3 regions of the Neobacillus sp. plas4 genome follow, and region 1 is predicted to be linked to each of the others. Evidence: predicted binding sites of a transcription regulator. Region 1 holds the regulator's gene; each other region holds the start of a gene.
What was found. Region 1 encodes Rex, which represses fermentation and respiration genes when NADH is low (regulators of the CRP and FNR family bind a similar motif). Its sites were predicted from a motif close to TTGTGAAATATTTCACAA; they were not measured.
Positions count from the first base shown of each region.

Region 2: the regulator Rex is predicted to act here: its motif matches at 3,693-3,710, upstream of AC2TFD_RS20855 (cytochrome c oxidase subunit 2A).
Region 3: the regulator Rex is predicted to act here: its motif matches at 3,930-3,947, upstream of AC2TFD_RS03170 (cytochrome-c peroxidase).

Region 1 covers NZ_CM170152.1:286,232-297,151, reverse strand. The annotation lists gene groL (chaperonin GroEL) at 563-2,191, opposite strand; gene groES (co-chaperone GroES) at 2,245-2,532, opposite strand; gene AC2TFD_RS01570 (CPBP family intramembrane glutamic endopeptidase) at 2,809-3,531, shown strand; gene AC2TFD_RS01565 (YdiK family protein) at 3,528-3,728, shown strand; gene AC2TFD_RS01560 (cytoplasmic protein) at 4,282-4,989, opposite strand; gene AC2TFD_RS01555 (bactofilin family protein) at 5,003-5,719, opposite strand; gene AC2TFD_RS01550 (YhbD family protein) at 5,733-6,356, opposite strand; gene AC2TFD_RS01545 (redox-sensing transcriptional repressor Rex) at 6,475-7,128, opposite strand; gene moaC (cyclic pyranopterin monophosphate synthase MoaC) at 7,158-7,655, opposite strand; gene AC2TFD_RS01535 (ABC-F family ATP-binding cassette domain-containing protein) at 7,843-9,762, shown strand; gene AC2TFD_RS01530 (Gmad2 immunoglobulin-like domain-containing protein) at 9,801-10,292, opposite strand; gene tsaD (tRNA (adenosine(37)-N6)-threonylcarbamoyltransferase complex transferase subunit TsaD) at 10,626-10,920, opposite strand, start outside.
Region 2 covers NZ_CM170152.1:4,153,103-4,164,022, forward strand. The annotation lists gene AC2TFD_RS20840 (nuclease-related domain-containing protein) at 1-640, shown strand, start outside; gene AC2TFD_RS20845 (isoprenylcysteine carboxyl methyltransferase family protein) at 1,509-2,081, opposite strand; gene AC2TFD_RS20850 (type III polyketide synthase) at 2,085-3,173, opposite strand; gene AC2TFD_RS20855 (cytochrome c oxidase subunit 2A) at 3,862-4,011, shown strand; gene AC2TFD_RS20860 (cytochrome c oxidase subunit II) at 4,220-4,696, shown strand; gene AC2TFD_RS20865 (b(o/a)3-type cytochrome-c oxidase subunit 1) at 4,698-6,362, shown strand; gene AC2TFD_RS20870 (carboxypeptidase M32) at 6,422-7,930, opposite strand; gene AC2TFD_RS20875 (DUF2249 domain-containing protein) at 8,116-8,349, opposite strand; gene AC2TFD_RS20880 (hypothetical protein) at 8,477-8,623, shown strand; gene AC2TFD_RS20885 (Crp/Fnr family transcriptional regulator) at 8,753-9,445, shown strand; gene AC2TFD_RS20890 (DUF2249 domain-containing protein) at 9,463-9,705, shown strand; gene AC2TFD_RS20895 (DUF2249 domain-containing protein) at 9,721-9,927, shown strand; gene AC2TFD_RS20900 (hypothetical protein) at 9,942-10,920, shown strand, end outside.
Region 3 covers NZ_CM170152.1:651,845-662,764, forward strand. The annotation lists gene AC2TFD_RS03150 (hypothetical protein) at 1-327, opposite strand, end outside; gene AC2TFD_RS03155 (acyl-CoA thioesterase) at 986-1,381, shown strand; gene AC2TFD_RS03160 (hypothetical protein) at 1,512-2,297, shown strand; gene AC2TFD_RS03165 (alkaline phosphatase) at 2,517-3,854, shown strand; gene AC2TFD_RS03170 (cytochrome-c peroxidase) at 4,020-5,114, shown strand; gene AC2TFD_RS03175 (metal-dependent hydrolase) at 5,171-6,154, opposite strand; gene AC2TFD_RS03180 (glycosyltransferase family 4 protein) at 6,174-7,316, opposite strand; gene AC2TFD_RS03185 (phosphatase PAP2 family protein) at 7,345-7,872, opposite strand; gene AC2TFD_RS03190 (UDP-glucose dehydrogenase family protein) at 7,888-9,216, opposite strand; gene AC2TFD_RS03195 (ribonuclease H-like YkuK family protein) at 9,383-9,919, opposite strand; gene AC2TFD_RS03200 (amidohydrolase) at 10,245-10,920, shown strand, end outside.

The sequences.
Region 1 (10,920 bases):
TATTTGATTGAAAATTCACCACAGAAATAAATTATGAGTTGTATGGTATATTTCTAACTAGGTTTATACCAAAGATGTGATACAGGATTACTATAAGTATATTTTCAGGGTTAAACTTCTTAATTTCAAGATAAGAATTCTTCTAGTTATTCACTAAATAGATGAGTATCAATTACTCCTCCCATATGCCCCAGCTTTATAAAGCGAATTAGTGTGGGAACAGTGAGAGAGAATAACGATAGGGTTAAGGATCCAGCAATAAAAAAGTAGCTCATATGACGTTTGTTACAACTAAACATGAAACTGATGATTTTTATAAGTATAATAACATTTTAGTAAAAAAACTATGTAAATACTTGTTAATCTAATCAAAATAATAGTACTCTCCATTTCAGTGGGGATGTCATATAAGAAATGAAAAAAGAGGCTTCCCAAAAGTTCAAAGAACTTATGGGAAGCCTCTAATTATTAACCTTATAAAGGTTCAATGTTACCCTTATGTTGCCCCTTAAAGAGCATTACAAGCAAGACCCCTATAAAATCAAGGGATAGTGGGCTGATATTACATCATGCCGCCCATTCCACCCATGCCGCCCATGTCAGGCATTGCAGGAGCGTTCTTTTCTGGCTTGTCAGCAACAACTGCTTCAGTTGTTAAGAACATAGCCGCCACAGATGCAGCGTTTTGAAGTGCTGAACGTGTAACCTTAGTTGGGTCAACGATACCAGCGTCAACCATGTTTACCCACTCACCGCTTGCAGCGTTGAAGCCTGTTCCAACTTCTTCGCGCTTTAAGCGATCAACGATAACAGATCCTTCTAGACCAGCGTTGTGAGCGATTGTACGAACTGGCTCTTCGATCGCACGTAATACGATGTTTACACCAGTTTGGATATCGCCTTCAGCTTGAATTTCAGCAACTTTGCTGTATACGTTAAGAAGGGCAACACCACCACCGGATACGATACCTTCTTCAACAGCAGCGCGAGTAGCATTCAAAGCGTCTTCGATACGAAGCTTGCGCTCTTTTAATTCCGTTTCAGTCGCAGCACCAACTTTAATTACCGCAACACCGCCAGCTAATTTAGCTAGGCGCTCTTGTAATTTTTCACGGTCAAATTCAGAAGTAGTTTCTTCTAATTGAACACGGATTTGGTTTACACGAGCTTGAATCGCAGCAGTTTCGCCTGCACCTTCAACGATTGTTGTGTTTTCTTTTGTTACAACAATTTTAGAAGCACGTCCTAAAGATGTGATAGTAGTTGTTTTCAATTCACGGCCAAGCTCTTCAGTGATCACTTCACCGCCAGTTAATGCAGCGATATCTTCAAGCATTGCTTTACGACGATCACCAAAGCCAGGAGCTTTAACAGCAACTGCATTGAATGTTCCGCGAAGTTTGTTCAATACTAAAGTAGAAAGTGCTTCTCCTTCAATATCTTCAGCGATTAACAATAATGGTTTGCCTTGTTGAACTACTTGTTCAAGGACAGGAAGGATTTCCTGGATGCTTGAGATTTTCTTGTCTGTGATTAAGATATATGGATTTTCTAAAACAGCTTCCATTTTATCTGTGTTTGTTACCATGTAAGCAGAAGTATATCCGCGGTCAAATTGCATACCTTCAACCACATCTAATTCAGTTGTGAAGCCTTTAGATTCTTCGATCGTGATAACACCGTCGTTACCAACGCGCTCCATCGCTTCAGCAATTAAATTACCTACTTCTTTATCATCAGAAGAAATAGCAGCAACTTGTGCAATCGACTCTTTGCCTTCGATTGGCTTAGAAATAGCTTTTAATCCTTCTACAGCTGTAGCAACAGCTTTTTCAATCCCTTTACGGATACCCATTGGGTTTGCACCAGCTGTAACGTTTTTCAAACCTTCACGAATCATTGCTTGAGCAAGAACCGTTGCAGTTGTTGTACCGTCACCAGCAACATCGTTTGTTTTGCTAGCTACTTCAGCTACAAGCTTAGCACCCATGTTTTCAAAAGCATCTTCTAATTCAATTTCTTTCGCGATGGTTACACCGTCATTTGTAATAAGTGGTGAACCAAACTTCTTTTCAAGAACGACGTTACGTCCTTTAGGTCCAAGTGTAACTTTTACTGTATCTGCTAGAGCGTCAACACCACGAAGCATTGCGCGGCGTGCATCTTCACTAAACTTAATTTCTTTAGCCATGTTCAAAAAACCTCCTCGTATTTTTTAAACTCATTATTGATTTTTAAAAATCCTTATTGTCCAACTACAGCAAGGATATCGTTTTCGCGTAAAATTAAATATTCGTTTCCTTCAAACTTCACTTCTGTACCAGAGTATTTTGAGAAGATAATACGATCGCCTACAGAAACTTCAAGAGCAACACGTTCGCCACTTTCAAGCACTCTGCCTGTACCTACAGCAACAACTTTTCCTTCTTGAGGCTTTTCCTTAGCTGAGTCTGGTAACACGATACCGCTTGCAGTTTTTTCTTCTGATTCAACAAGCTCAATGACAATACGATCACCTAATGGTCTTAACAAATCAAACAACCTCCTCAAATAGATATGTAATTCTGACTTATTAGCACTCTCCTTACTTGAGTGCTAACACAATTATTATAATAATAAATGCATAGAAAATTTGCAAGTATGAAGCTAAATTTTTTTTTACAACCTTAACCAGTATGCGAATCATTCAAAGGAATATACATATCTCTAAAGATAAAATCATTAAAATTGAAACGAGCCTGCGATTATTAGTAAAATGGAGAATAGGTTAAAATAAGAAGAAGGCTTCTCTAAAGGAGATAAAACAATTTGAAAAGAGAATATTGGATTATTTTAATTGTTTATATAGCCATGCAGTTATCCAGCATTGTAGGAATACCGGGAATGATGTTTTTATTTGGCTATTTAGGGATAAATCAAGGCTTAGTTGTCCCCTACTGGTTAATTTTCAGCTTTACCATTGCCTTGCTTATTATTCTTTTCCTATTACGAAAGGAAATTAAGAGTCCTAGCCTGAATGAAAGAAGCAGTTCATTTGGATTTTCTGCTGTATGGGCTGTATTTGGTGTTTTCCTCGCCTTATTCGCCCAAGCCCTTGCTGCTAATATTGAACAGCTTATTGGTGTTGAAATGGGCTCAGAAAACACACAGCAAATTCTTGCCATTATTGAATCCTTTCCCCTTGCTATGGTGGTCAGTTCAGTAATCGGTCCCATTCTGGAGGAAATCGTTTTTCGCAAAATTATTTTCGGTTCTCTTCATAAACGGTTGAACTTTTTTTTCTCAGCATTAATCAGCTCGGTCATCTTTGCCCTTGCCCATATGGAACCGCAGCATATTCTTCTTTATTCTGCAATGGGCTTTACCTTTGCTTTTCTCTATGTAAAAACAAAACACATCATTGTACCGATTTTCGCCCATGTCGCCATGAATACATTGGTTGTCGTGATTCAATCTGTTTACAAAGATGAGATAGACGAATTCATTCGTGAGGCAGAATCGATTCAAAACTTTATCGGAGGCTTTCTATGAGACGTTCACCTATGTTTTCCGGGATTATCTATTTTGTTTTAGGAGGTTTGTTTACCTATTTTGCCATTGAGGATGTTCAGCAAAACGGCTGGGGATTTTTCAGCTACCTGCTCGTTTTATTGGCTACCTTTGACTTTGGTTCAGGTATACGAATGATCTTCCTTCACAATAGATATAAGGAAAAACCAAAAAAATAACAAACCAGCCTTTTCACTTTGTGGGTGAAAAGGCTTTTTCCTTTGGCTGTTTTATTGTTCATTGTTGATTATCTGTATAGCGATATAAAAGATTGATTAAGGACATATCAGGAGATTCTTCAATGAGATTTGTCCTTCATGACAAGGATGAAAGACATCTCAGGAGTTTCCTTATCGAGTTTTGTCCTTCATAACCAGGATGAAGGACATTTCAAGAGTTTCCTCAACGAGTTTTGTCCTTCATAACCAGGATGAAGGACATTTCAAGAGTTTCCTCACGAGTTTTGTCCTTCATAACCAGGATGAAGGACATTTTAAGAGTTTCCTCAACGAGTTTTGTCCCTCATAACCAGGGTGAAGGACATTTCAAGAATTTCCTCAACGAGTTTTGTCCTTCATAACCAGGATGAAGGACATTTCAAGAGTTTCCTCAACGAGTTTTGTCCCTCATAACCAGGGTGAAGGACATTTCAAGAATTTCCTCAACGAGTTTTGTCCTTCATAAATTATTTTCGAAAAATACCCCACATCAGTCTTTAACAAAGCCCTTCCTCTAAAGCTTTATCTTTGTTTTAACCGTGGAACTTTGATCATGTGCTAATTCCGTCGTATACTCCACTGTCCCAATTTGGCAGCCAGTGCCGATTTTTACTCGTTTACCGCGAACGATGTCAGCTTTTGTATTTTCCAGGTAAATGTCATCACCTTCGATAACTTTAGCGGTTAGAGTTCCTGTATCTTTGCTAAAAGGAAGAAAAGAACTTTTTTTCTTAACACTTATGACCCCTCCGCCAATTTCCTCCGCTGAACTTTGCCCAAAACGCAATGAAATTTTTATCTTATCGGCATTAAGAAGACCTTTGATTTCAAACCCTCCTGTTGATTCAAAGGTTTCATATTCGACGTCTCCGTTTACAGATATACTGCCTTTTATATTCGCTTCTTCTCCCGTTAAATCCTCGCCCACTTCCAGCATCCCAAGGATTTTAATTCTTTTTAAACCAGCTCGGCCGCCAACCTCCATTGATCCCATAATCAGCGTTTCATCGGACTGTAAATCCCCTTTTACCTCTGCCTCGCCGTACACTTTGATCGACCCTGTTTTAACACTTTCTAATGCCTCACTTGTTCCATACACATGAATAACGGAGCATTCGATATCATTCACAATCGTGCCTTCTCCTCGAATGCTGATTTTGTCATATTGACCGCCAGGATAACTGCCAGACCCTTTAATCGTTAAATTTTGCATTTTTGCCATTTCTCTTCCCCCCTTAAGCCTTTCGGACTTCTTTGACCACTGCTTTTTCATCCATCGAAAATTCTCCCGAATATTCTACAACACCAATAAGGCAATTCGGACCTATCGTAACGTTGTTTCCTCGGACAACAGCAGCCTTCGTATTTTCGATTTCAATCCTATCGCCTTCAATTAATTCTGTTTCTAGTTGGGTTGGAATGAACGCTTTTAATAAACAAAAAAATGGCGATTTTTGTCTAATAAGAATCGTTTGACCGCCAATCTCTTTTGCTCTGCACTCAGCAAAAATCGTGATGTCGATCAGATCAGCATTTAACAAACCGCCTATTGTAAATTGTGATTCTGCCTTAAAGGTTTCCGCTTCACAATCTTCTCCCACCGTCATTCTACCTTTTATTTTTATCTCATCACATTTGATTTTTCCGCCAACAGAAGCTTTCCCTGATACCTTTAAATTTTTTACAGCCACATGATTTTTAACCTTTGCAGTGCCATCAATCGAAAGGAATTCTCCTTCTATTGATCCGTTTATTTTCCCATTCCCGCTAATCTTTGCTGTAGCGGCTGCCACATTCCCATTTACTGTCCCTAATCCACTGCATTCAAACTGGGTACATTCTACATCAGTATTAATCGTTCCTTTACCATTTAAGGTAACACGTTCAAATTGTCCCCCATTAGATGACCCAAGCCCATTGATGATGAGGTCTCCTCGTTTTTTCGTTTCCATCGTTCATTCCCCTTTATACGAATCTCGCTTTGATTTCTTCCATACATGCATTTATTGAAATATGTGAAACCAGTTTCGTTCCTGAATCAAAATGGTATCCTTCCGTATTCATTAGCAATAGGCATTGTGTAACCCCTAATTTTCTCGTCATCACCAAGTCCGTTCTTTTTTGCTTGATTTGATCCCTGTTTTCAATCAATACCTGCAAGAGCATTTTCCCTTCATCCAAATTAATTTCTCCTGACTGCAGCAGCTTTTCTAAAATAAATACTTCCAGGATCCTTGAAAAATGAAACGAAAGATTTCCCTTTTCATTTTCCAGATAGAAATCCATTACTGGACGAGAAACAATGTTACGTCTCACTAATTCATCTGCTTCAAGTTTTATATCGCTTACATTTGGGGAAAACATATCTGCCAATTCATCTAAGGATAGATTTTCTTTCATCGTTTGAATTTTATCAATTCTCTCTAAAATCTTTTGTTTAGGAAAAAAGGTCTCCTGTCCGGTAAACGTTGATTTGCGAATAAACCAATCTTCTGGTATTAAGTCTTTTCTTTTCCATCTATATAATTGTCCATAAGAGATTCCGGTCAAGTCTAATAAATCTTTTTTTGAAATTAACTCCTCATTCATCTTTATAACCCCTTTCCAAATACAGTGTAACATAACACTGTTACGCTAGTAAAGTTCACACTCTCTATTTCTTATCGACAAAAAAAGACCTTTTCGGCTGCTGAAAAGGTCTTTACTCTTATTCTTCTGTATCATCAGTTGGATAGTGCTTTAGGAAATAGATTAGAGATTGCAGTTCAACTGCTAAGTCTATATGGTGCACGCGAATAGATGGAGGTACATTTAATCTTGCAGGTGTAAAATTTAATATCGCCTTTATATTTGAATTTACCAGGCGGTCGGTAATCATCTGCGCCACAGGTGCTGGCACTGTTAGAATGGCTACATGAATATCATCATTCTTTAAGTACTCTTCTAAATCATCCATCGGATAGATGGGAACATCCCGGATAGTTGTTCCCATCTTGTTTGGATCGACATCAAAGGCACATTCAATTCTTGTATTATTATTTTTTAAAAAGTTATAATTTAAAAATGCTGTACCGAGATTACCAACACCTATTAGAGCTACTTTTGTTAATTCATCTTGGTCCAGCGTTTTCCGGAAAAATGTTAATAAATAATTGACATTATAGCCATATCCCTTTTTCCCTAAGGCACCAAAGTAGGAAAAGTCTCTGCGAATGGTTGCCGAATCTACCTTTACTGCCTCACTTAGTTCTGCTGACGATACCCTCTGTTTACCGGAGGAATGTAGATTCTTTAAGAATCGATAATATAAGGGCAGCCGCTTTGCTGTCGCTTGTGGTATTTTCATTGTTTCATTACTCATATTCTCCCACCCCCTATAGTTAATAATTGTTACCTTACTGATTCCGTTCTATGGAAATCTCCGTTTTTCCCTCCGGTTTTTTCAACCAAATAGGTCTTTCCAATTACCATACCTTTATCCACTGCCTTACACATATCATAAACGGTTAAAGCACATGTGGAAGCAGCTGTTAACGCTTCCATTTCCACACCTGTATTTCCTTTTGTTTTGACAGAAGCTGCAATATTTAATGTAAAAGCCATATCATGTTCCTTTTTCCATGAGAAAGATATATTTACCCCCGTCAAAGGAATAGGATGGCACATCGGGATGATATCCCACGTCTTTTTTGCTGCCATTACCGCAGCAACTTGAGCTACTGCAAGAACATCGCCTTTTTTCATTTCATTATTGGTTATTTTTTCGTAAATTTCTTTACTAACAGTAATGCTGGAATGAGCAAGTGCCGTACGAGTGGTTTCTGGCTTATCGCTAATATCCACCATCTTCGCTCTTCCTTCTTCGTTAAAATGAGTAAATTCAGACATAAACAGTATCCTCCCACCAAAAATCATACTATATTTTTCACAATTTGTCTGTGAAACTTTGAACTCATGATAAAAAATTACATGATTTTATGTTTGATTATCCCCTTACTTTCCCCAACAACAAGGCAGTTTATTGCCGACAATCCCCGAATGAGGTACACTTATTAGAGTAATTGAGGTGAAAACAATGATATTATTACAGGTTAATCAATTAGCAAAATACTATGGTGCAGACCTTATTTTATCGAATATAAAACTAGAATTACAAACCCGTGATCGTGTGGCACTTGTGGGACGAAACGGTGCTGGTAAATCGACATTATTGAAAATCATTGCCGGGCATTTATCCCATGATGGCGGGGAGATTATTAAGCCAAAGGGTGTAAGTATTGGTTATTTAGCTCAGAATACCGGTTTAGAATCACATTTATCAATTTGGGATGAAATGCTGTCCGTATTTGAATCATTAAGACGTATGGAAGCCGCCATCAGGCAACTAGAGGTGCAGATGTCAGACCCTGCTGCTATCGAGAATACAAGCAGCTATGAGCGCATTCTAAAAGAATATGACGAGCTGCAAGTGAAATTCAAGGAACAAGGCGGCTATCAATATGAAGCAGATATTCGCTCCATCTTACATGGATTAAATTTTCACGATAGCTCATTAATGATTTCCAGCCTAAGCGGCGGGCAAAAGACGCGTTTAGCGTTAGGAAAACTGCTTTTATCAAAGCCTGATATTTTAATCCTGGATGAACCGACAAACCACCTTGATATTGATACGCTTACTTGGCTGGAACAATATCTTCAAGGGTATGACGGAGCCATCTTAATCGTTTCACATGACCGTTATTTCTTAGACAAAGTAGTAACGCAGGTTTATGAAATTTCGCGTAAACAAATTCAAAAATTTATCGGGAACTATAGTGCGTATCTCGATCAAAAAGCAGCCAGTTACGAACGTGATTTGAAGTTATACGAGAAACAGCAACAAGAGGTAGCCAACCTTCAAGATTTTATCCAGCGCAATCTAGCCCGTGCCTCCACGACGAAACGAGCACAAAGCCGGCGCAAAAAGCTTGAGAAAATGGATCTGATGGATCGCCCATTAGGGGATGAGAAATCTGCAACCTTCTCTTTTGAAATTGAGAAACAGACCGGAAATGATGTTCTAACAGTGGATTCCCTTGCGGTTGGTTATGATGGACAAAAGGTATCTGAGAATATTTCCATGCGGGCTTACCGTGGTGAAAGTATTGCTTTAGTAGGTCCAAACGGAGTTGGGAAGTCTACTCTTCTAAAAACCATTATCAAAAAACTCCCTGCTCTTTCCGGGAAGGTTCTATATGGTGCAAATTTAGCCATTGGCTACTATGACCAGGAGCAAGCTGAATTGACCTCAAATAAGCGCGTTCTCAACGAGCTTTGGGATGAATGGGCGTTAATTAGTGAAAAGGAAATACGTACTGTCTTAGGCAACTTCCTCTTTTCGGGTGATGATGTATTAAAAATTGTCTCCACCCTGAGCGGTGGTGAAAAAGCAAGGCTAGCCCTCGCCAAACTAATGCTTGAGAAAGCAAATGTCCTGATATTGGACGAGCCAACCAACCATTTGGACCTAGACAGTAAGGAAGTTCTTGAAAATGCCTTAGTCGACTACCCCGGAACGATTATTTTTGTATCACATGATCGTTACTTCATTAACCGAATTGCAACTAAGGTAGTGGAGCTTAGCGCCCATGGCAGTACTGAATATCTCGGGGATTATGACTATTATGTGGAAAAAAAGCTTGAGCAGGAAGAGCTAAAGGCTTTAGAAGCTGCAAGTGTGAATAAAAGGCAGACACAAATGGAAGTACTAGAGAAAAATAACTATCATCAGGATAAAGAAACCAAAAAGCTCGAGCGGCAGCGGAAAAGAAAATTAGAAGAAATAGAAATTCGTATAGAAGAACTGGAAACACTCATTCAAGATTTCGAGGAAAAGTTATGTGAACCAGAAGTATTCCAGGACCATGAGAAGGTCTTGGAAATTAACTTGAAAAATGAAAAAGCAAAAGCTGAACTCGAACAGTTAATGGATGAATGGGCCGAACTGGCGGAATAATAAAAAAGGGGCTTGATGATTATGTCCAAGCCCCTTTACTATTTAATAGGAATCGTTAGAATGTTTGTTTTTGATCCATCTTTAGCTGAATAAACGAAAAGCTCCATCGAAACATTGTCTTTTGCTAATAGATCCTTTTCAATCGTAATCTCAAAATTCCCCCAAGCCGGGGCACCATCCGTTTGATAATGGTTTGCTCGTAATATCTCTGTTCCAGAAATGACGGCATATTGAAAAACACCTTCAAAAACTCTTGCCTTTCCTTTTACTACTACCTGATCACCTGTTTTTAATACGGTTACTTCATTAAATACTTCATTTCCATATTGCTTGTTCTCACCTTCTACACCATCAGATTCTTCATCTTGATTGTCTTCCTTATTTACCACATCAGGTTCCTTGTCTAGATTGTCATCTTCCTTTACCACATGAGGCTCTTTTTCACCTTGTGACGTGTCAGGCTGTAGGCTGCATGCAGCAAGTACAAGAAAAAGTCCCATTAACACACTTATCCATAATTTTTTACTCATTCTTATCCTCCATTTATACAATTCCTGTTTATTAATTATATTCATGTATTCGTCCATTCTATATAGTATCTACCCTTACATTTTCAACTATGAATCGACAAAATGCTATAAATTTCGACTTCAATGATAGATGCCCCCCTTTTCCACAGCTTTATACACATATTAGAACTGATTGATTCAACTATCCAGATACTTTTCCACATTATCCACAAAAAACGATCGACTTATCCACATTATCAACAATTAAAAGGCACTTACCCACATTTTTCTGTGAAGTCCAATTTTTCTAAAAAAGTTATCCACAAAAAAAGCCCTTCTTTCTCAGAAGGACTTCTAATTATATAACTCAATATCTAATCCTGGATTTGCATTCAAGGTTAGATCTGCTCTAATTCCTTTATCAAACATGATACTTCCTGCTGCTGCAATCATCGCTGCATTATCCGTACATAAGTTTAAAGGCGGAATCACTAATTCAATACCTGCTTTGTCAGCGTACGCTTTTTCCAGTGCCTTTCGAAGCCCTTTATTTGCAGCCACACCGCCAGCCAGCAGTACTTGTTTAACATCATATTCCTCTGTAGCCTTTACTGTCTTTTTCACCAGAACCTCAATAACGCTTTCCTGA
Region 2 (10,920 bases), 2.3 Mb from region 1:
AAACTTCGAGGGCGATTATTATTATAAGTCCGATCAGTTTTTCGCAATGAATGATACGGAGATTCAGAATCCACTGGACCAAATTAAAAGAAGTGACACCTTGCTTCGCCAGTTTCTCCAAAAGAAAAAATACTCTACTTCTATAAAATCAAATGTATTCTTTGTCAATCCCGCATTCACCCTCTATCAGGCACCATTGAACAAGCCGATTATTTATCCCACTCAGCTCGATAAATTTTTTGATGAATTAAATGGGAGAACTTCTATACTTAACGATGACCACTATAGGCTTGCCGAGGATTTAGTGAAGGCCCATAAAACAGTTTCTCCATACACTCGATTACCGCCATACGACTATCAACAGTTGAAAAAGGGAACATGCTGCATGTTATGCCATTCCTTTTCTATTTCGTATGATGGAAATATATTAGTCTGCCATTCATGTGGGTGTGTGGAGACAGTGGAGGAAGCCATACTGCGGGCTGTTAAGGAGCTTCAGCTACTTTTTCCAAATATAAAAATAACCACAAATTTGATTTTTGAGTGGTGTCAGGTGATTGAATCTAGGAAACAGATCCGGCGGATTTTGAAGGAACATTATCAAGTAATGGGGGCAAGACATTCTACTTATTATAAATAATATTTGATATATGGTGGAGTGACCGAAAATGCATTTCACATTGCTCTTCGGTCACTCCAGCTCTCATGCATTTACCCAAATGCTCTCTCTGAATGCTCTTCGGTCACTCCAGCTCTCTTGCATTTACCCAAATGCTTTTTTTGAATGCTCTTCGGTCACTCCAGCTCCTCTGCATTTACCCAAATGCTCTCTCTGAATGCTCTTCGGTCACTCTAGCTCCTCTGCATTTACCCAAATGCTTTTTCTGAATGCTCTTCGGTCACTCCAGCTCTCTTGCATTTACCCAAATGCTTTTTCTGAATGCTCTTCGGTCACTCTAGCTCCTCTGCATTTACCCAAATGCTTTTTCTGAATGCTCTTCGGTCACTCCAGCTCTCTTGCATTTACCCAAATGCTTTTTCTGAATGCTCTTCGGTCACTCCAGCTCTCCTGCATTTACCCAAATGCTCTCTCTGAATGCTCTTCAGTCACTCTAGCTCCTCTGCATTTACCCAAATACTTTTTCTGAATGCTCTTCGGTCACTCCAGCTCCTCTGGATTTACCCACATGCTTTTTCTGATTGCTGCTCGGTCACTCCAACCCTCCTGCATTTACCTAAATGCTCTCTCTGAATTCTATTCAGTCACTCCAGCTCCCAAAGACACAAAAAAAGCCAAGGCACTCGCCTTGGCTTCAAAAAAACATCCTATTAATGCGTTACATTTTTTAAGACGTGTTTCATGACAAATGCGTATATAATTACCGTTCCACCTACTAATGCAAAAGCCATAAGATACACCTTCCTATCCGCTCAAATTGAATGAGAATGATTTTCATTACCTTTAAAAATAGGATATCACAGGTGATAATCATTTTCAATACAAAAAGTTAATTGTCATATTTATTTAACAATTTCGGCAGAAATCGATTACATTTTTCAAAGTTGCCGCCATATTCTGTTAGCTCCTGCAGTGCTTTTTCCTCTGCTGGTATGCGGATTGACAACATCAATACATTTAATAGCGTAAACAGACCGGCTGTTATGTATGCGCCAAAAAGTAATGGAACCACCAAAAGTTCAATCGTCACGACTAAATAGTTGGGATGTTTGATAAAACGATAAGGTCCTTTTCTAACGACCTCCACGTTCTGCAAGACAATGATTTTTGTATTCCAGAAACGACCGAGAGAAGAAATGGCCCAGATTCTAATCAGTTGAGCAACAACAAACACAGGCGCAAACAAAGGCCAGATAGGTGATATTTCACGTGAAAAGGTAAAAGTCTCGAAAAATAAAACTAGAAAAAACAATACATGCATCAGCACGATAAAAGGATAATGACCCCTTCCATATTCGATGGCCCCTTGCTCTTTCATCCACTTTTCATTTCTTCGAGCAATCACTAACTCAAGTAAACGCTGAATAATTAACACTGAAACAAAAATAATAAAAAGAATCATCTGTTACCCCCATTTCAGTAATAGCAATTCTGAACTAAATCCAGGTCCAAGAGCGGTACAGAGTCCATATGAATTCTTTTCACCACCGTTTTCCATAAATCGTTTAAGAACATACAAAATCGTTGCCGAAGACATATTCCCATAATTCCTTAATACTTCAAGTGATATGTCTGTCATGGACGCAGGAATTCCCAAGGATTTTATATAGGCATCTATGACTTTTTTTCCGCCAGGATGAGCAATAAAATGTTCAATATCCTCTAGCTCCAGCCCATTTTCTGTTAAGAAATTACTTACATTAGGTTTTAACCACTCTTCGATAATACTTGGGATATCTCTTGAAAATACAACAAACAGTCCTTGATTGCGAATATCCCATCCCATAACATCTAATGAATCGGGCATCAAGGTAGATTGAGTATTTATTATTTCGGGTACAGTCTTTTTTGCACTTGAGGAACGAAGATTTACTTCGTCCCCACAAACTAATGCACAGGAGACTCCATCTGCAAATAGAGACGTCCCAATTAAGTTGCTCTTTGAGAAATCATTCCGTTGAAAAGTCAAGCTGCAAAGTTCTACAGAGAGCACTAATACCTTCGCTTCAGGGTATGCCTTACAATATTCAAATGCCCTGGATAAGCCAGCAGCACCTCCCGCACAACCAAGACCCCATATTGGTATTCTTTTTGTATGTGCTCGAAATGGCAATAGATTCATGATTCTAGCTTCAATACTCGGAGTTGCCATACCCGTTGTTGAGACATAGATGATGGCGTCTATTTCTTGACAATCTATTTCTCTAGACAAAAATGTCTCATTTTTTAGACAGTTAACAATGGCTTGCTTACCGAGAGTGACAGCCGATTCAATATAAGCATTGTTTTTCTCTGCTAATGATTGTTCTTCTTTATACCAATCGATATTTTTTGCCACATGCCTTTTTTCGATTTGTCCATTTTGAAAGGCTTTAAGCAATCTTTCGATATCCTTGAACCTCTCAGTAAAAAGCTCTCTGGCAAAGTCCATCGCTTGCTCTTGTTTAATTTCATAAGGGGGAACTGCTTCTGCAATTGAAAGAATCGAAGGCATTCGTTCTAACTCCTTTAATGTATGTATTGGTATTTTTACCAAATAAAGGAGATTTATGTATAAAAAAAAGCTTCCCTGCGAGAGGGAAGCAAACGTTTTGAAGGTTGTTGTTGTTGTGCTCTTTGATTATAACCCGGATAGTGGATGTATTCATTACGAAAACTTTTCCAATTTCAAAAAATTCGACATCACCTCAACCATCGTCTACACAATCGTTTATTTTTTTTCTGATTGTGTTTGAACCTCAATCTTAATCTTTTTATCTGCCAAGACCCCACAGATTTTACAATCTTGTATTTTGTCATAGAGGAGACGGCATGGTTCACAATAATATTTTTCCATCAATAACACGCTCGCTTCTCGGAAAACTCATATGCTTCTTTTATTCTATTTAAAATTTTCATAATTGTGACAACAGCTAAAAAAACAAGCTTTTTCATCAAATAAGTCATAATCAATTACTTATATCACAGGCACTAAGTGACAGTTCACAATTTATCCACAACTACCCTACTACTATTGTGATATATATCACTGATATATCAATTTTATAACATTAACATAGTGGATATATAAGGAATGAACCTTTTGTGAACTGTCAATTTTGTTATTTTTTCTTCACAATTGTTTTGTATTATGAAAGAGAACTTATTATTTAATTTTAATTTTCTGAAGGGAGTCTTGTGGGATGGCGAAAGCGGAACTTAAAACAAACAAAAAAACAGAAATTGAAGACAGCTCTTCTCTTAAAGGGACTTTAGCATCCGTTTTCTTTTTGGGGATCTTTATAGTTGTCACATGGATAAGTGTCTATTTCTTATTTTTAGACCGTTTTTAATAATAACTGTTTTCGTAAAGTTGTTGTTAAAATCCTAAAGCCGATTTTAACGTGGAAATAGTTATTTTGCGCTTTAGAGTTAGTTTGCAGGCTCTTTTCTAATTAAATTTATTCAATTTTCTATTATCCCAAGATAACTTAGAACAATTGTTCCAAAAAGAAACAGTGTTTAAGAAAAGAGCCTTAAAGAGAGAAAGGGGAAAAAACCATGCATATGCATAAGTTTGAAAAAATTTGGTTGATCTTCGGTGTTGGCGCACTTATTGTTTTTTTATCCGTTGTAGGGGTAAGCGCTTTTTACTTGGGTAACAAGCCGCCTAGTTGTTTAACAACCATTGATCCAAAAAAGGTAGATACAGAGGCTCCGTTTGACAAACCTGGATTAAACAAAGTAGAAGGAAAAGAATGGGATTATGAATTAGTGTATGTTGCTTCTGCATTCTTCTATAATCCTGGAGAAGTAGAAGTACCGCTGGGAGCGAAGGTAAAAGTTATTGCCACCACAAAGGACGTTATTCACGGCTTTCAAGTAGCAGGAACCAATATCAATATGATGCTTGAGCCAGGATATGTGAACGAAATTGTTACAACGTTCGATAAAGAAGGCGAATACTTAGTGGTATGTAACGAGTACTGTGGTACCGGTCACCACTTAATGAGTTCTAAGATAAAGGTGGTTAAATAAAATGACTAGCCAAACAACAAAATTAAAAGTTGATCCACGTGATGGAAAGCTTGCGATGGCACACTTTTATGTTGCCTTTATTGCTCTTGCTTTAGGCGGTCTAATGGGGCTGTTACAGACCCTCGTCCGTTCAGGTAAATTCGAGCTTCCATGGGGTATTGATTATTATCAAGTTTTAACTGTACATGGTGTTTTGATGGGGCTAGTATTAACAACATTCTTCATCATGGGATTCCAATATGCAGCTGTCAGCCGAACTGCAGGAACCCATTCACCAGCTGCAAGACGGATTGGCTGGATTGGCTTTTGGGTGATGACCATCGGTACCATCATGGCTGCAACCATGGTTTTACTTAAAGAAGCATCTGTTCTTTATACATTCTACGCACCACTGAAGGCTCACTGGATCTTTTACTTAGGTATGACATTCGTAGTAATCGGAAGCTGGTTTGATGGTGCTGCCCAGATTATGACTTATTCCAGATGGCGTAAAAATAATCCAGGTAAACCTAGTCCATTGTTAAGCTTTATGGCCATCATAAATACAGTCATGTGGATTGTAGCAACATTGGGAGTAGCTGCAACCGTATTATTCCAGTTACTTCCATGGTCACTTGGCTTGGTAGATACAGTTGATGTCCTTGTCAGCCGTACATTGTTTTGGTATTTCGGACACCCGCTCGTTTATTTCTGGCTTCTTCCCGCTTATATGTGCTGGTATGCAATCATACCAAAAATTATTGGCGGTAAAATTTTCTCAGATTCATTAGCACGTCTATCCTTTATTCTGTTTTTACTATTCTCAATTCCAGTTGGTTTCCACCATCAATTGACAGAGCCCGGAATTGATCCAGCATGGAAGTTTTTACAGGTCGTTTTAACGTTTATGGTTATCATTCCATCGCTGATGACGGCATTTTCTTTATTTGCAACGTTTGAGAGATATGGACGCTCTAAAGGGGCTACTGGACTGTTTGGCTGGTTCAAGGTTCTTCCATGGAATGACGCTCGTTTTACAGTTCCATTCATTGGGATGGCCAGCTTTATCCCTGCCGGTGCAGGCGGTATCATCAACGCCTCCAACCAAATGAACCAAGTTGTTCATAACACGATTTGGGTAACAGGTCACTTCCATTTAACTGCTGCAACTTCTGTTGTGTTGACATTCTTTGGAATTACTTTTTGGCTTGTCCCACACTTAACTGGACGCAAATTAACGAAAGCAATGAACAAGTTAGGAATTATTCAAGGCTGGGTTTGGTTTATCGGTATGGTCTTTATGTCAGGTGCCATGCACTTCCAAGGTTTACTAGGTGGTCCTAGACGTTCTGCCTTCTCTACTTATGGCGACTCAGCTCAGGCTATGGAATGGATTCCATACCAAATCGCGCAAGCGGTTGGCGGATCCATTCTATTCCTTGGAATCATACTAATGATTATCATTTTTGTTAATCTTGCTTTCTTTGCACCAAAGGGAGACGAGGAATTCCCTGTTGGCGAAGCAGAGAATTTGGAGGAAAAAGCACCAATGATTTTTGAAAACTGGAAGCTGTGGCTTGGAATTACAGCTGCACTTATCTTGTTCGCTTACACAATACCGTTTATTGATATTATTCAAAATGCACCTCCGGGATCAGAAGGTTTTAAGACTTGGAGTTCTTGGTAAATTATAAAGAAGAGGGTGTCCCAAAAGTCTAACTTTTGGACACCCTCTTTTCATTATTGTTATTTTAATTGATATACCTTTCCATACTTATCATACAAATAATCAACTAAATACTGGGCATTTAAGCCTTCCCCTGTTATATCTTTTAGAATTTCAAGCGGTTTTTTAAGCTTACCATATTGATGAACGTTTTTGGTTAGCCATTCTTTAATAGGCAGCAGATTCCCTTCCTCTAACAGTTGGTCAAAGTTTGGCAGGTCTTCGAGCATTTTCTTCTTAAACTGTGCCGCATACATGTATCCTAATGCATAGGATGGAAAATACCCAAAGCTTCCTCCCGCCCAGTGAACATCCTGAAGAACGCCACTGGCGTCATTTTTCGGTGTGATGCCTAAGTACTCTTGATATAATTTATTCCAAACTTCTGGGAGATCCTTAACCTTTATCTCCCCATTAAATAACCCTTTCTCAATTTCATAACGTATAATAATATGAAGTGGATACGTTAATTCATCTGCCTCGATTCGAATAAGTGAAGGTTTCGATTCATTAATGGCTCTGTAAAAATCCTCAATTGCAACTTGATCAAACTGACCGGTTGAATATTTCTTTAAAAGCTCATAATTGTTCCTCCAAAAAGAAAAACTGCGTCCTACCATATTTTCATAGAATAGCGATTGTGATTCATGGATGCCCATTGAAGTTCCCGTACACAATGGCGTTCCAATTAACTCTTTTGAAATATTTTGTTCATACAAGGCATGCCCGCCTTCATGGATGGTACCGAAAACGGCTGTACGAAAATCCTGTTCATCGTAATTTGTGGTAACCCGGACATCCCCTGGATTTAGACCTGTCGCAAAGGGGTGCACCGTCTCGTCCAGTCGGCCGGCATTGAAATTGTAGCCCATTTTTTCAAGAATATCCAAACTAAATGCGCGTTGTTTTTCCTTCTTAAATGTTTCAAATAAAAATTCTGTTTTCGGCTTATTCGGCGATTCTGCGATTTGTTTCACTAGTGGGACGATTTTATCCCTTAAATCCCCAAATACGTTGTCAAGAACTTCCACGGTAATTCCTGGCTCATATAGGTCCAACAAAACATCATATCGATTTCCTTCATATCCCCAATAATCTACGAATCTGTTTGTCGTTTCGACCAGCTTTTCTAAGTAAGGTTTAAACATTTCAAAATCAGACTTATCTTTTGCCTCTTCCCAAACTGTTTCAGCTTTTGATTGGAGTATAACATATTCTTTATATTCCTCTGCTGGAATCTTTTTGTTTCGTTCGTATTCTTTTTTGCATTCCTCTAGAATTTTCCTAGTAGTTTCAGGTAGATTGTTCTTATATAAAATTGCTATGTATGCTGCCATTTCTTCAGATGTTGACATTTTAAAGACCTCAGATGAGAGAACACCAATTACTTCTGACCGTTGATCTATCCCTTGCTTTGGCGCACCTGTCCTCAGGTCCCAAAAGATTAGTCCTAATGCCTCATTATAGGCACTCATTTTTTTTACGTATTCTAAAAACTTCTTTTCTATTTGCTCTGGTGTAAGGCTCATAATAAATCCTCCTTTTTCCTAACCATCCCATTTTATCACATTTTTCTGAGAATTAATGGATAAAAAAAACAACAGAAACTAAATTCTGTTGTAAAGTATTTATAGGGAAAGAGGATGTTTCGGAATAACAAAATTAAAAAATATTATAGAGAGGTTTAGACTGTTTCTCAAATTAAACTAGCATTTTACTTTTTACCGATTGTAACTTTCCAAACTTCTGGGCCCTGCTCTTCATATTCCCATGTAAATTGTTCAGGTCTTTCCATCATAAACTGATATTGAAGTGGTCTAGGGTCATGGTCGTTTACAATTTGCATAAATTCACCTGGTTTTAGCTCATCAAAACCATTGAAAATGGTTGGGTGTTTTTCTCGCGGCGGGAAATCTGGTACGTGAATAATCTTTGCATAAGTTTGCAATGCTTTCACTCCTTTTATTTGTTTAACTTCTTTTTCATTATAAAAATTTGATAGTAATGCTTTAGTGCTTATCATCACACCTTTGGGATGATTTTGCTTATATGTATATCTGGAAGGAGAAACTACGATGAAAGAATTAGTAGGTATATGCTCGACTTGCTCTAAAGAGATATTTTGCTTAGACGGCTTCCTAAACGGAGTCCAATCTGATGAGCGAAAGTTATATTGCTTTGATTGCTATGAATCGAGTGAAGAGGAAAATCCGCAAAGTTAGCTCTTGCGGATTTTTTTTACTTGATTTTTTCATTGAGAATAATTTTCACATCTATGATGGAGGTCACATTCATTTCAGCCAATCATTGATAAAATGGTATCAAGAATTACTAATATGAAGGTGATGTTAATGAAACAAGAGGACATAAAAAAGCGATTATCAGATGTTCCTCTATTCAAAGAACTATCCGATGTGGAACTGGAACCTTTTATAAAAATCGCATTGACACGTTTCTACAAGCAGAAGATGTATGTTTTTATGCAGGATGATCCACTTGACAGGGTATTTTTTATCCATTCTGGAAAAATTAAAATCTATAAAACTGATTTTTCGGGGAAGGAACAAATTGTTTCCGTGCTAGAACCGGGAGAGATGTTTCCACATGCCGGCTTTTTCCGAGATGGAAACTTTCCAGCGCATGCAGAGGTCTTAGAAGAGGCAAATCTTATTGTTATACCGATTGATCAATTTGAAGAAACGCTTATTGCTTTTCCAGAGCTCTGTATAAAGCTTTTCAAAGTGTTAGGTGAAAAGATTGTTGACCTCCAAGGAAGATTGAAGGCTCAGGTCCTTCATAATACGTTTGAACAAATTGTATTACTACTTATCAGACTTTGCCAATCAAATGGTGAACAAGCAGGCAGCCGGTTTCAGCTAACGACACAATTTACGAACCGCGAATTGGCCAATATGATTGGAACCTCAAGAGAAACAGTCAGCAGAACCATCAACCTTTTAAAAAAGAAAGACTATGTTCATCAACGTGAAGAAGGTTTTTATTTAATCGACCGCGAGGGTCTTAAGCAAGAGTTATTTTATTAAAAAAGGAGATGTTTGAAATGGAAAAAAAAATTATTGAGCTTGATGTTAGAGAAGATTTAAAAAATAAGATTGAACCTTTCCAAAAAATTATGGAGGCCATAAAGGAAGTAAAGAATAATGATATTTTTATCCTCCACGCTCCTTTCAAGCCTGTTCCATTGTTTGCGGTATTGAAAGCAAAAGGTTTTAGCCATGAAGCAAAGGAAATTGAAGCTAAGCACTGGAAAGTTACCTTTACAAAGAATGAGAAATCAGAATAATGAAGGGTGATTAGAATGGTATTAGATAATCGAGGTTTAGAACCACCACAGCCAATGATGAGGACTCTTGCAGCTTTAGAAAACCTTGGTGAAGGTGAAGTCTTAACAATCATCAATGACCGCAGACCGATGTTTTTGTATGAACAGCTAGAAGAACTCGGGTTTAAGCAACGAACAGAACCACAAAACGACGGAAGTTTTAAAATTGAAATCTTCCGATAAGAAGGTGTACAAATATGGTTCCACAGACTACGGGAAGTGAAACAAACATAAAGCTTCCTTTTTCATTTATTATTTTTAGTTTATTTGCGCTCGTGATATCACAGTTTCTTGTGTTGGTAAATGGCCAAATGCTTGTGAATGGCAGTTTCCGGATACCCGCGATTTGGTCAGCAGCCCACATGCTTGTCTTAGGCTGGGCACTAATGGCAGCGATGGGTGCAATGTATCAGCTTGTTCCTGTAGCATTCTTAACAAAGATATGGAATGAAAAATTTGGCTTTATTCAGTTTTTTGTGACTGCTATAGGAATTGGATCGTTCTCATGGTTGCTATATGTTTCGCCGCAGAACGCACTCCTGCCAGGCATTTTAATGTTGCTGGGAATCTTAATGTTTTTATTTCAAATGTTCATGACATTAAGAACACAAGCAAAACCAAAGATCCTTACAGCCTTTGTTGGCAGTGCTCTTATTTGCTTATTCTTAACAATATTCTTGGGAATTACCTTAATTTATTCTCTTCAAACAGGCTTTGCAGCAGAATACTACCAAGCTATCTTTAAGAGCCATCTTCTAATGGGGGTAACCGGCTGGTTTACACTATTAATTTTTGGGTTTTCTTATAAAATGGTACCGATGTTTTCATTATCACACGGGTTTCCAATGGTACATGCACGTTATGTATATGGACTTTATGTTTCCGGTCTTGTCATTACATTACTATCATTCTTTAATGGGAGTCCATTTCTATTAAAAGCAGGATTTTTCTTATTGCTTGCGGGGTTTTCAGTTTTCAGCTGGCATATCTCTATCATTATTAAAAAGAGGTTAAAGAAAAAGCTCGATAATTCGTTTACATTTGCCTTAGTGGCAATTGGGTTAGGAAATATTATCCACCTTGCAGCTTTTATCTCATTATGGAGTAAAGAAAATTCAGTCCTATTGGGTCCGTTCGTTTACTTATATTTATTGCTGTGGATTGTCCTTAGTATTA
Region 3 (10,920 bases), 370 kb from region 1:
ACTATATTGTTTCTGTGCACCTGACAGGTAAATCGCATGTATCTCCTTCAGTTCATCACTTTCAATGCTTACAGTCTCTAATTCGTTCAACAAATCGGTATACGTGGGAATTACTTCATTTACAAGCGCATCATACATGGTTTGATCATCTGTATAGTTTGCACCAGCCACACCCACATACGCAGAAACCGCCTTCTCCTCCAGTGTCTGAGCAGTCTTCAACTCCTCATTTATATAATTCAAAATGTCATCCTGAACAGGCCCGCCACAACCAGCCAAAACAAGCAAACACCCAAACACCGCCACGGCCAACACTCGCTTCACCATCACACCACCTCCACCCAACATTATATGAACCACCGGAAGTCCACTATGTATTAAGAATAGAATGGTGATAAAAAGTGGTTACAAAAAGTGGTGATAAAAAATGGTGACAGGCACCACTCGTGGACACTTTCAACCCCAGGTGGACACTCGGCATACACTTTTATAGAAATTGTCTCAAAAACAATCAAATGCCTAACAATTTTTATGCCAGTCCATCATTAGATAAAGAAACAAGATTAATTACGAATAGGGGATTGAAATGGCGAAGAGGAATAGGGGCAAAACGATTAATTATCTGCCATCAAAAGGCCGCGGGACTTGTCCGTTGTGCGGGAGGACAAGAATTAAGCTGTTATATCCGCAAAAGAATGAGTCTAATCAAACCATTAAAGTATGCAAAAACTGCCGGCTAAAAAAATACTAGACGTTGTTCCTAAGGAGTTTCCTTAGGAGCTTCATTTTTTAATAGGGAAATATATATTTAGAGTTTCAAAACTAGTTTATAGTTAGTTGTTTTAGGTTTGTTATGCTAAGGGGGAGAAGAGATTTTAAAGGCTATCACAAGAATTCTTTTCCCTGCTGTGTCGGGCTTTTGCAGGTATTCCAGTTGGGTGCAGTGAAATACATATTATGATAACAATTGGAGGGGATGGGGTTCATGGATTATACTGAAAAAGAAGTTGTTGTGGAAACAAACCAATTTCATGTTAGTAATGTGCAACTCTATGAATATTTGGATGAGGCACGTACAGATTGGTATAAATATATTCGTATTGCAGGAGTTGAACCTGTATTAGTACATATCAGGGTGGATTTTAAGAAGGAAATCTTTTCAAAGGATAGGCTGCAAATTCGAACTTCGCTTGAACGGGTAGGGAGTACTAGTTATACTCTGAAGCAACTAGTGCTGAATCAAAAGGATGAACTAGCTGCTTCTGTTGTGGTAGTGCTGGCAACCATTGAACGTGAAAAAAGGACAAAGGTTACGGTTCCAAATGAGATTCGCAATCTTCAGGATAATCCATTCGGTTTGGATTTATCTCTGATTAAATAAGTAATGAAAAATCCCAAGGAGTGGTATCCTTAGGGATTTTTTTCTGTTAGAAAGTATTTTATTTTGACTTTTTTAAAGATTTAGATATGATAGAACAGGATTCCAAAAAATAACTATTTATGGAGAAAATATGAAAAAAGTATTTTTGATTATTGGGATACTAGTGGGGTTAATCGTTTTATCACCATTTTTACTGTTAGGAGTATATGCTTTAGACTTTGTCTACTATGGAGCAAATGAACCAAAAGCTGAAAAAGCTGCATTAGAATATCTGAAGGAAAAATATGGCGGGCAGTTTGAAATCGATGATGTCGAATATACAAAAATATTAGGCGATGATGAGGGTGATTTTACCCTTCAGATTCATCCTTTGGCTAATGCAGAAATGACTATCACGGTGAATGTTTCTGAGAATTATCAAGTAACAGAAGACAATTATAAAGAGGAAAATTGGGGAGAACAGTTTAAAAAAGAAATGCTGCCTCCGGTTGCAGCTATTTTTCAAGACGCAGGAAAAATCTATGCTTATGGTTCTTTTCCTGATGAGATTGGGAAGAAGTATCGATTTGAAGACAGCTATCAAACTATTTATAATGAAAATCCTCTTCAGAGCTTCGAACGTATCCATGTAGTAAATTTTGCAGAGCCTTTTGAAAAAGAGAAAGAGTTACAGAAAATTTACGAGCTGTGGGAACTGGTCAAAGATAGGCAATTTAAAAACAATAATATTGAAATCAATTATTATCCAAAAGAGCTTTATGGCAAATTAGCTGCCTCCCCCTCAGATATAAATCAATTTGAAAATGAGTATCGTGACAAAATGTTCTACTTCTGCAGATTCTCACATGAAGAAGAACATGAAAAAACAGTCACATCACCTGAAGATATAGAAGGTTTTTGTAGAGAGTTTAAGTGATAAGATTTGGTGTAAAAAATGACGAAAAAAATTTGGTGACAGGCACCACTCGTGGACACTTTCCACCTCAGGCGGACAGTTGTATCAAAAAAGGGATTGGGCATATCATGCTCAATCCCTTTTTTTCTATTATGTCGGTAGTTGTGTTTTTGTGGATAATTTGTACTCCCTATATCCATAATAATTATATTTGATTCAGGATAATATAGGGGGGATTTTATGTTCATGAAACGTCATGGTAAATGGATTTTTTTAGTTGCTATCAGCTTATTAATCACAGGAACCTACTATCCGGAGATAGGTAAAGCAAATGAGAATAGTAGTGGAATTAGAAATATTATTTTTCTAATTGGTGATGGGATGGGTGTATCATTTACTTCAGGATATCGCTATTTAAAAGATGACCCGGCTACTATCGAGCTTGAATCAACAGAGTTTGGACCGTATCTCGTGGGCCAGCAGACAACCTTTCCGAATGACCCAAGTTATAATATAACAGATTCAGCAGCTGCAGCAACCGCAATGGCAACTGGTGTAAAAACCTACAATGGGGCAATCGGCATAGGGAGCGATCACGCAAAATTGAAATCTGTCCTAGAAACAGCAAAGGAAAAAGGAAAAGGAACAGGGATCGTTGTTACTGCCCCCATCACCCATGGGACCCCTGCCGCTTTTGGTGCTCATGTATTCAACCGGAATAGCATGGATGCCATTGCGGACGAGTATTATCAGGATTTAATAAATGGCAAACATAAAATTGACGTAATGCTTGGAGGAGGCTCCGATTTTTTTATCCGTAAAGATAGGAACCTTGTGAGAGAGTTTGTCAAAGACGGATTCAGCTATGTTACGAACCTTGAAGAAATGGAAAAAGATCATAATCCTCAGGTACTAGGGCTCTTTGCACCGAAAGGGCTGCCAAAGATGATTGATCGTTCTAAAAGCATACCATCTCTGGATGATATGACCACTTCTGCAATAGAACGATTAAATCAGAACAAAAATGGTTTTTTTCTTATGATTGAAGGAAGTCAAATTGACTGGGCCGCACATGACAATGATATTGTGGGTGCTATGAGTGAAATTGAAGATTTCGAGAAAGCATTCAAAGCCGCCATTGAATTTGCAAAAAAGGACGGACACACATTGGTGATTGCAACGGCTGACCATTCAACAGGGGGGTTATCGATAGGAGCACAGGATCAATATAATTGGTTAAGTTCTGTGATAAAAGCGGTTAAGCGCACACCTAATTACATGGCCGCGGAAATAGCCGAAGGAGCATCTGTCAAAGAAACCTTAACGAAGTATATCGACCTGCCTTTAACAAAGAATGAAATAAAATCAGTAGAAAGAGCAGCAAGAACCATGAATGTCAGTACCATAGACAGCGCCATTAAAGAAATAATAAACTTGCGTTCCTTAACAGGATGGACAACCAAAGGACACACAGGCGAAGACGTAAACGTCTATGCGTACGGACCGGGAAGCGAACGCTTCGCGGGTCAAATTGATAACACTGACCATGCGAAAATCATCTTTGATATCTTGAAATAATGCGGTGCCTGTCACCGACGGTGACAGGCACCGCTCGTGGACAGTGTCCACCTCAGGCGGACACCTGGAACAACTTTACTAATTTCTTCACAATGTGGAGCTCCTTTTTAATAAGCCCAATTTTATAATGGTGATAAGATAAAAAACATGAGGAGCTTTCTTACTATGAATAGGTTAGTGAAGGGCACGGTTTTAACAACCTTAATTTGTATCGGTTTATCAGCGTGCGGAGGGCAGGAAGAGGTTAAGGCACCAATAAAGCAGCCTGTAAAGGAGCAAGCCGCAGCGCAAGCGAGTGATCTTGATCCAAAGAAGCTTCTAACTAGTCTCCGCAATCATACAACACTTGTTCCAATTGGGGAGGTACCGGTTCCTGAGGACAATCCGATGAAGCCGGAGGTACTTGAACTGGGGCAGATGCTATTTTTCGACCCACGGCTTTCTGGGAACAACGAGGTTAGTTGTCAAACGTGTCATGACCCTGGAATGGGCTATGGAGAAAATCAGGCTACCTTTAATACGTATACTGGCGGATATGGGGCAAGAAACAGCCCTACGGTTATAAACGCAGGCTATTACAGTACAAATTTTTGGGATGGCCGCGCTGCTTCGTTAGAGGAGCAAGCACTTGGACCAATTGAAAATCCTAATGAGATGAACCAACAGCTAGATGAACTCATCCAAGAACTATCTGCGATCCAAGGCTATCAAGAAAAGTTCCAAGCGGCATTTAACGATGGAATCACTGAACAAAATATCGCAAAAGCGCTTGCTGCCTTTCAAAGGCAAATCGTTGTAAAGGACACACCCTACGATAGGTTTCTTGAAGGTGAAACAGAGGCGCTGACAAGCCAAGAAATCAACGGCTTGAGATTATTTACAGGAAAAGCATTTTGTGTGACCTGCCATAATGGGCCGAACCTTTCAGATAACAATTTTTACAATATTGGTATCAATACCCAGGATAAAGGCAGACAAGCTGTGACGGGACAAGAAACTGACCTGGGGAGAATCCGTACACCTGGCCTTTATGGAATTACTCACACGGCACCATACATGCGGGATGGCAGTCTAGCCACGTTAGAAGAAGTAATAGACTACTATAACCGCGGGGGAGATAACCACCCGAATAAGAGCTTTTTTATGCAAAAATTCATGAGTCCCCTAGGCTTAACAGAACAAGAGAAGGCTGACTTATTAGCGTTTTTAAAAACCTTAGGTGGGGAGCCGCCGGTATTTAAAAAACCAGAGCTTCCATAACAAAAAATCCTAAACCACCCGGCGTTTTGAGTAAAACGCAAAGTGGCTCAGGATTTTTACTTTATTGACGCTGCCAAGTTCTTAATTACCCTTTTGTAATGTTTAATAGACACTAGTTTCCCAGAATAAGAAACCTGTTTTTCGTTACCTAATGAAATAAACACAATAGCAAGCTTAGGGAAAAATTTCTTTGAGCGAAAACGAAGATCTTTCCAATAAATGAAATAGCCGCTTTTCCTTTTTTGAACAAACGGGAAGGCATAATGAGTACTTCTAAGAAAGTTATCTACCTGCTGATCTTTACAGCTATATAAAACTAACTCCGGGTATTCTATTTTTTTGGAAAACGTATGCTCAATCCATAATTGGCTTTGCGAATAAGTTCCAAATAAAAAGTCCAAGTCCGTTTCAATCAGAATGCTCCACTGGAAAGGTGAAGTTTTAGGAATCAATTTTATTTGCAGGGCATTTTGAAAATGCAGTGTTAGTTTCCTTTTTAAGAGCAGGGCTGCTGTCAAACGGATCAAAAGGTAAAAGACGATTACTAGGTAAATAACAGAAAACACACTGCCTGGAGCATAGAAAGGCAGCAGGCTGAATCCAAGAATATGAAACATTATTATATAGGGGTCGACCAAGGGAAGGAAGTCTAAGGAAAACCATTTTGACGAAAATGGGCGAAATGCTTGTGTCCCATTTACGTTAAATAAATCAAAAAGGACGTGGATAGATACAGCAAGTAATGTCCAGAAAAATAAGTGGGAAAAGGAGGTGCCAGTGAACGGAATGAGTAAACAGGTTGAAATGAGTAATGACCAAATTGAGATGGCCGGCAGAGAATGTGACAACCCGCGATGATTTCGGTAATAACAGCTTTTCCCTTTGAGACGATACATGAAATCGAAATCAGGAGCATTAGAACCAACTACGGTTCCAATCAGGACAGCCGTTGATAAGGTGCTGTCGGTTGAAATCATCGGGTCCATTTGAGCAAGGGCACCTAGGCCGAAGCCGATCATAATATGAGAAACTGTATCCATATCCTACTCCTCCTCACCTTCAAGCATATATCTTTTTTACAGGCTCATCGATCACAGAGTAATAATGGTTCACTAAGTTTTCGAATATCTGGTCCCACTTTTGAGTAAGTGCATATCTCCTAGCATTAAGCGCAATTTGAGCCCTTAGTGAATCATTCGTTAACAAAAGAACAATACGCTGGAGAAAATCCTCTGCATTGCCTGGCTCACATAAATGCCCCGTACCGCCATGTGTAACGATATTTTTCACTCCGCCAGAATTTGCCCCAATGACCGGTGTCCCGCTTGCAAGTGCTTCTAGAACAACATTGCCAAAGGTTTCAGTTGGCGATGGAAAAATAAATAAGTCTGAAGCTGAATAAACTTCTGCTAATCCTTCACCTTTTAAATAACCTGTAAAGGTCATATTGGCTGGCGCAATCATTTTAAGTTCTTCAAGGAGCGGGCCATCCCCGGCAATTATCCAGTGTACCTGTTCATTTATCCCAGCAGGTAAAGAGTTTGCGATTTTCATAAGAGTGTGTAAATCCTTTTCTGGGGCCAACCTTCCTACAAAAGTAAGGGTGAATTTTTTAGAAATACCGTACCGGTGACGAACACTCGCCTTATCATAATTGGGATGATAAAGCTGGCAATCGACACCCCTTGGCCAGATTTCCAGGTTTGAAAATCCGCGGATATTTAGCTTTTCTAGCGTATCCATAGATGGGACGAAGAGTTTTTTAAATGGGCTATGAAACCATTTCATGTACTTCCAAAGAGGTTTAGAAAGGAATTCTAGGTCATAAAACCGTAAATAGTCACTGAAATCAGTGTGATAGGAACCGACAACCGGAATATCTAATTTTTTAGCAAAATAAACACCAGAAAGACCGACAGTAAATGGTGTTGCAACATGAATCAAATCTGGGGAGAATTGCTCTATATCTGACTTTATTTGCAAAAAGTTTGGGAAAGCTACCCGGCATTCGGGATACAGGAACAAGGGCAAGCTTTTTAACCTGTGAATATTGTCTGAAACATATTCATTTGGAACAGAATTAGGAGCGAATACCTTATAGGAATGCCCTTGATTTTCAAGATAGTGAGTAAATCGATTGAGTGTCCGTGCAACCCCATTTACATCTGGAAAAAAGGTATCAGTGAAAATAGCAATTTTCATAAAAACCCTCCTCTACAAGTCCTGCATCTTAGTTGATTAAGAAAGAAAAACAAAGACTTCCAAAGCTTGCACCAAGAATAGCTCCTGCAATGACATCAGATGGATAATGAAGACCCAAATAGATTCTCGAAATCCCAACACATAGCCCTAAAGGAATTAGACAAAAGGCTAATAAGGGGTTAAGCAGGACAAATGGGACAATAACTGAGAAAACCGCTGTGGTATGACCAGATGGAAAAGAATGATCCTTTAATGGATTAGGCAAAATCTTCGTGGTTTCCAAAGATAAATATGGCCTCTTCCGAGGGAAAAGCTTCTTTACCAGCTGCACCGGTATATGACTCAGAGCCAAGGACACAGCGCTAGAAATTGCTGCGAGTCTAGTTTGGCCAGAAGAAAAGATAATAAGCAACAAGGCCGTTACACTGATAAAGAATGCTCCTCCTATATGCGTTATCGTGCGAAAAAAGAGATTAAAAAACTTCTTATCAAAATGGCTATTAATCCCTTGAAATACTTTGCATTCGAGGTGATAAAAGGATTGAATTATTCTCATGGTAGGATTCTCCCTCTATTTTAAAGATATAGGCTTTACATTTGAAATAACAGGTCTGCCAATCGATACGTAAGTAATGGGGTATCGTTGAACTTCTCGTAGTGCATAGCAATTTCGTCCATCCAGCACAATCGGTTCTTTCATATAGGCAGCGAACGTATTCAAGGGCAGATGCTTTATTTGCTCCCACTCGGTGGCAATGACAGCAAAGTCTGCGTCTTTAAGCGCTTGTCGAATATCCGTACTGTATTCAATAGAATTTCCTAACAGTTGATGTGCTTTTGGAATGGCAATCGGATCAAAGGCTGTGATGATAGCCCCTTCTTCAAGTAAGTCCTTAATAATGGTGATTGAGGCTGCTTCACGGATATCATCTGTTTCTGGTTTAAAGGCGAGTCCGAGTAAGGCAGCTTTTTTTCCTTTTAACGAGCCCATTATTTCCTTTGCCTTTCTTACTAGAAGGGAATGCTGGGACTGATTTACCTTGATGACCGACTCGAGTAATTCAAAAGGATGTTTGACATTGCCGGCAAGCTGGACCAATGCTTTTGTGTCTTTAGGAAAACAAGAACCCCCATATCCAATCCCGGCTTGGAGAAAAGATGTCCCAATCCGTTTATCCCTTCCAATTCCGTATACCACCTCGTCAATATTCGCTCCAACCTTTTCACAGAGGTTGGCAATTTCATTGATAAAACTGATTTTCGTTGCAAGAAATGCATTGGAGGCATATTTAATCATCTCTGCGCTCCTAATGTCCGTTATAATGATTGGTATTTTTAATGGAAGATAGAGCTGTTCCATAATGTTTGCAGCTTCAGGGTTATCAGTACCAACGATAATTCTGTCTCCTAAATAAAAGTCCATAATGGCTGAACCTTCACGCAGAAATTCAGGGTTTGAAACGATATCAGCTTTAAGGTGCCGCGGCTTACGATGGTGGAAGATTTGCTTGATGACATCGTTTGTGCCAACGGGGACAGTACTTTTCGTACAGACAATTACGTCATTTTGAATATTTTCGGCAATGGTGTAGGAGACAGCATAAATATAGGATAAGTCCACAGAACCATCTTTTTTAGCAGGTGTTCCAACTGCAATAAAAATAATCTCAGCATTGGAATAGGCAAGCTTCGGATCAGTCGTAAAGCGGAGTTGCCCATTGGAGAGTGTTTTTTCTAACAAAGGTTCCAATCCAGGTTCAAAGAATGGGGTAATTCCCTTTCTGAGCATTTCTATTTTTTCTTTTTGTGTGTCAACACAGGTTACTTGGTGACCCGCATCGGCCAGACAAACGGCTGTGACTAATCCAACATTTCCTGCACCCGCAACTGTAATCTTCATTTTGTCCCTCCCGGATTAGTGTCGTTTGTTTAATCTTATCTGAAAAATTTGAATTCTTTCTTAACCCGGTGTTAAAAGAATGTAAAGACTTTGTATAGTTCGAGGAAAAAAGTAGAGACCTGAGCCCTGGTGCGTATTTGTAGTGAACGCAACATGGCTCAGGTCCCTATTTTGTGTAGCGATTGGCATAGCTTGAGGCAACAAAGGCATTTGGCTTTATCTTAGGCTCTACTCCCATCGATTCCATTCGCGAAACCATTTCTTTTACGAACTCCCTCGTTTTGTTTCGTTTTCCCGCTCCAATATCAATATGCCCTTCCATGGTGAATGTAGCTCCCTGATAGACAAAGGGAAGTACGATATTGATTAACCGATCTTTTCTCTCTTCCGTAAATAATGCTACGATGTCCTCGGTTAACGAGAGCTCAAAGGAAATTCTTTCATGAAGCTGCGTCATTTTCCTTGGAATGATGATTTTCCTTATGCAAGCCCATGCTCCCCTGCCTTCATTTTGAATCACAATACCCGTTATAAAAATGGTGTGTCTTTTATGAACTTGGGAATCCGTTCCGACCATTAAACGGTAATTCCCGCTGGGCGCCAAGTTCATGAATTTGATGATATGTTCAAATACCTCTTCAAACGACATGCTCTTCTCACGAAGATTCTGAAACGAATAATCAAAAACCTGATAATTTTTCATTACGAACACCACATCTTTCCCTTCACAATTTATATTTACTTCTACAATTCTTAATATTATTTTATGGAATAAAAATTATTCTTGTGCACCTTGTTCACAACAAACTTGTCCAACACAAAATGAACCAAGCCCCAAAAGTTTTTTGAACACACAATGGATATGGTTAATTATTCGTAAAGGAGTGTACGCCTGAGGTGGACAGTGTCTTTCTGTGGTGCCTGTCACCTCTTTATAATCTTTCCTTTCTAAAAATGATTGTAAGGGCAGGCTTTGTTGTTGTACTATTTGTATAATGATTTTTTAGAAGGATAGGGGTGTTTTTGTGGTGAGGGAGGATCTTGAGAAGCAAATTTTGGCTTGGTTTGAGCATTTCCATGCAAACCCTGAGGTAAGCTGGAAGGAGTTTAAAACTACGCAGGCTATTGCTGGTATATTAGATAATTTGGGTGTTACATACAGGACGTTTTCAGATGTTACTGGGCTTATCGCTGAAATAGGCGATGGGGACGAAGTAATTGCGGTACGGGCAGAAATCGACGCATTATGGCAAGAGGTAAATGGCGTTTGGCAGGGTAACCACTCCTGCGGCCATGATGCGATCATTTCAATGGTGCTTGGAGCACTGCTTTATTTGAAAGATCAGAAGCTGACTAAGAAGATACGTTTTATCTTTCAGCCTGCCGAGGAGAAGGGGAACGGATCTTTAGCCATGATTGAGCGCGGGGCGATTGAAAACGTGAGCCACTTATTCGGTATTCATCTTCGCCCTATTGAGGAGCTTTCAATGGGACGAGTTTCACCATCTATTCATCATGGTGCGGCTTTCTTCTTAGAAGGAAAAGTCTTTGGTGAGGACGCGCACGGGGCGAGACCGCATCAAGGCAAAAACGCGATCGATGTGATTTTTGGGCTGCACCAATTCATCAAATCTATCTACCTATCCCCATTCGAGGCCTATTCTGCAAAACTTACGAAGGTCCTAGCTGGCGGAGAGAGCTTAA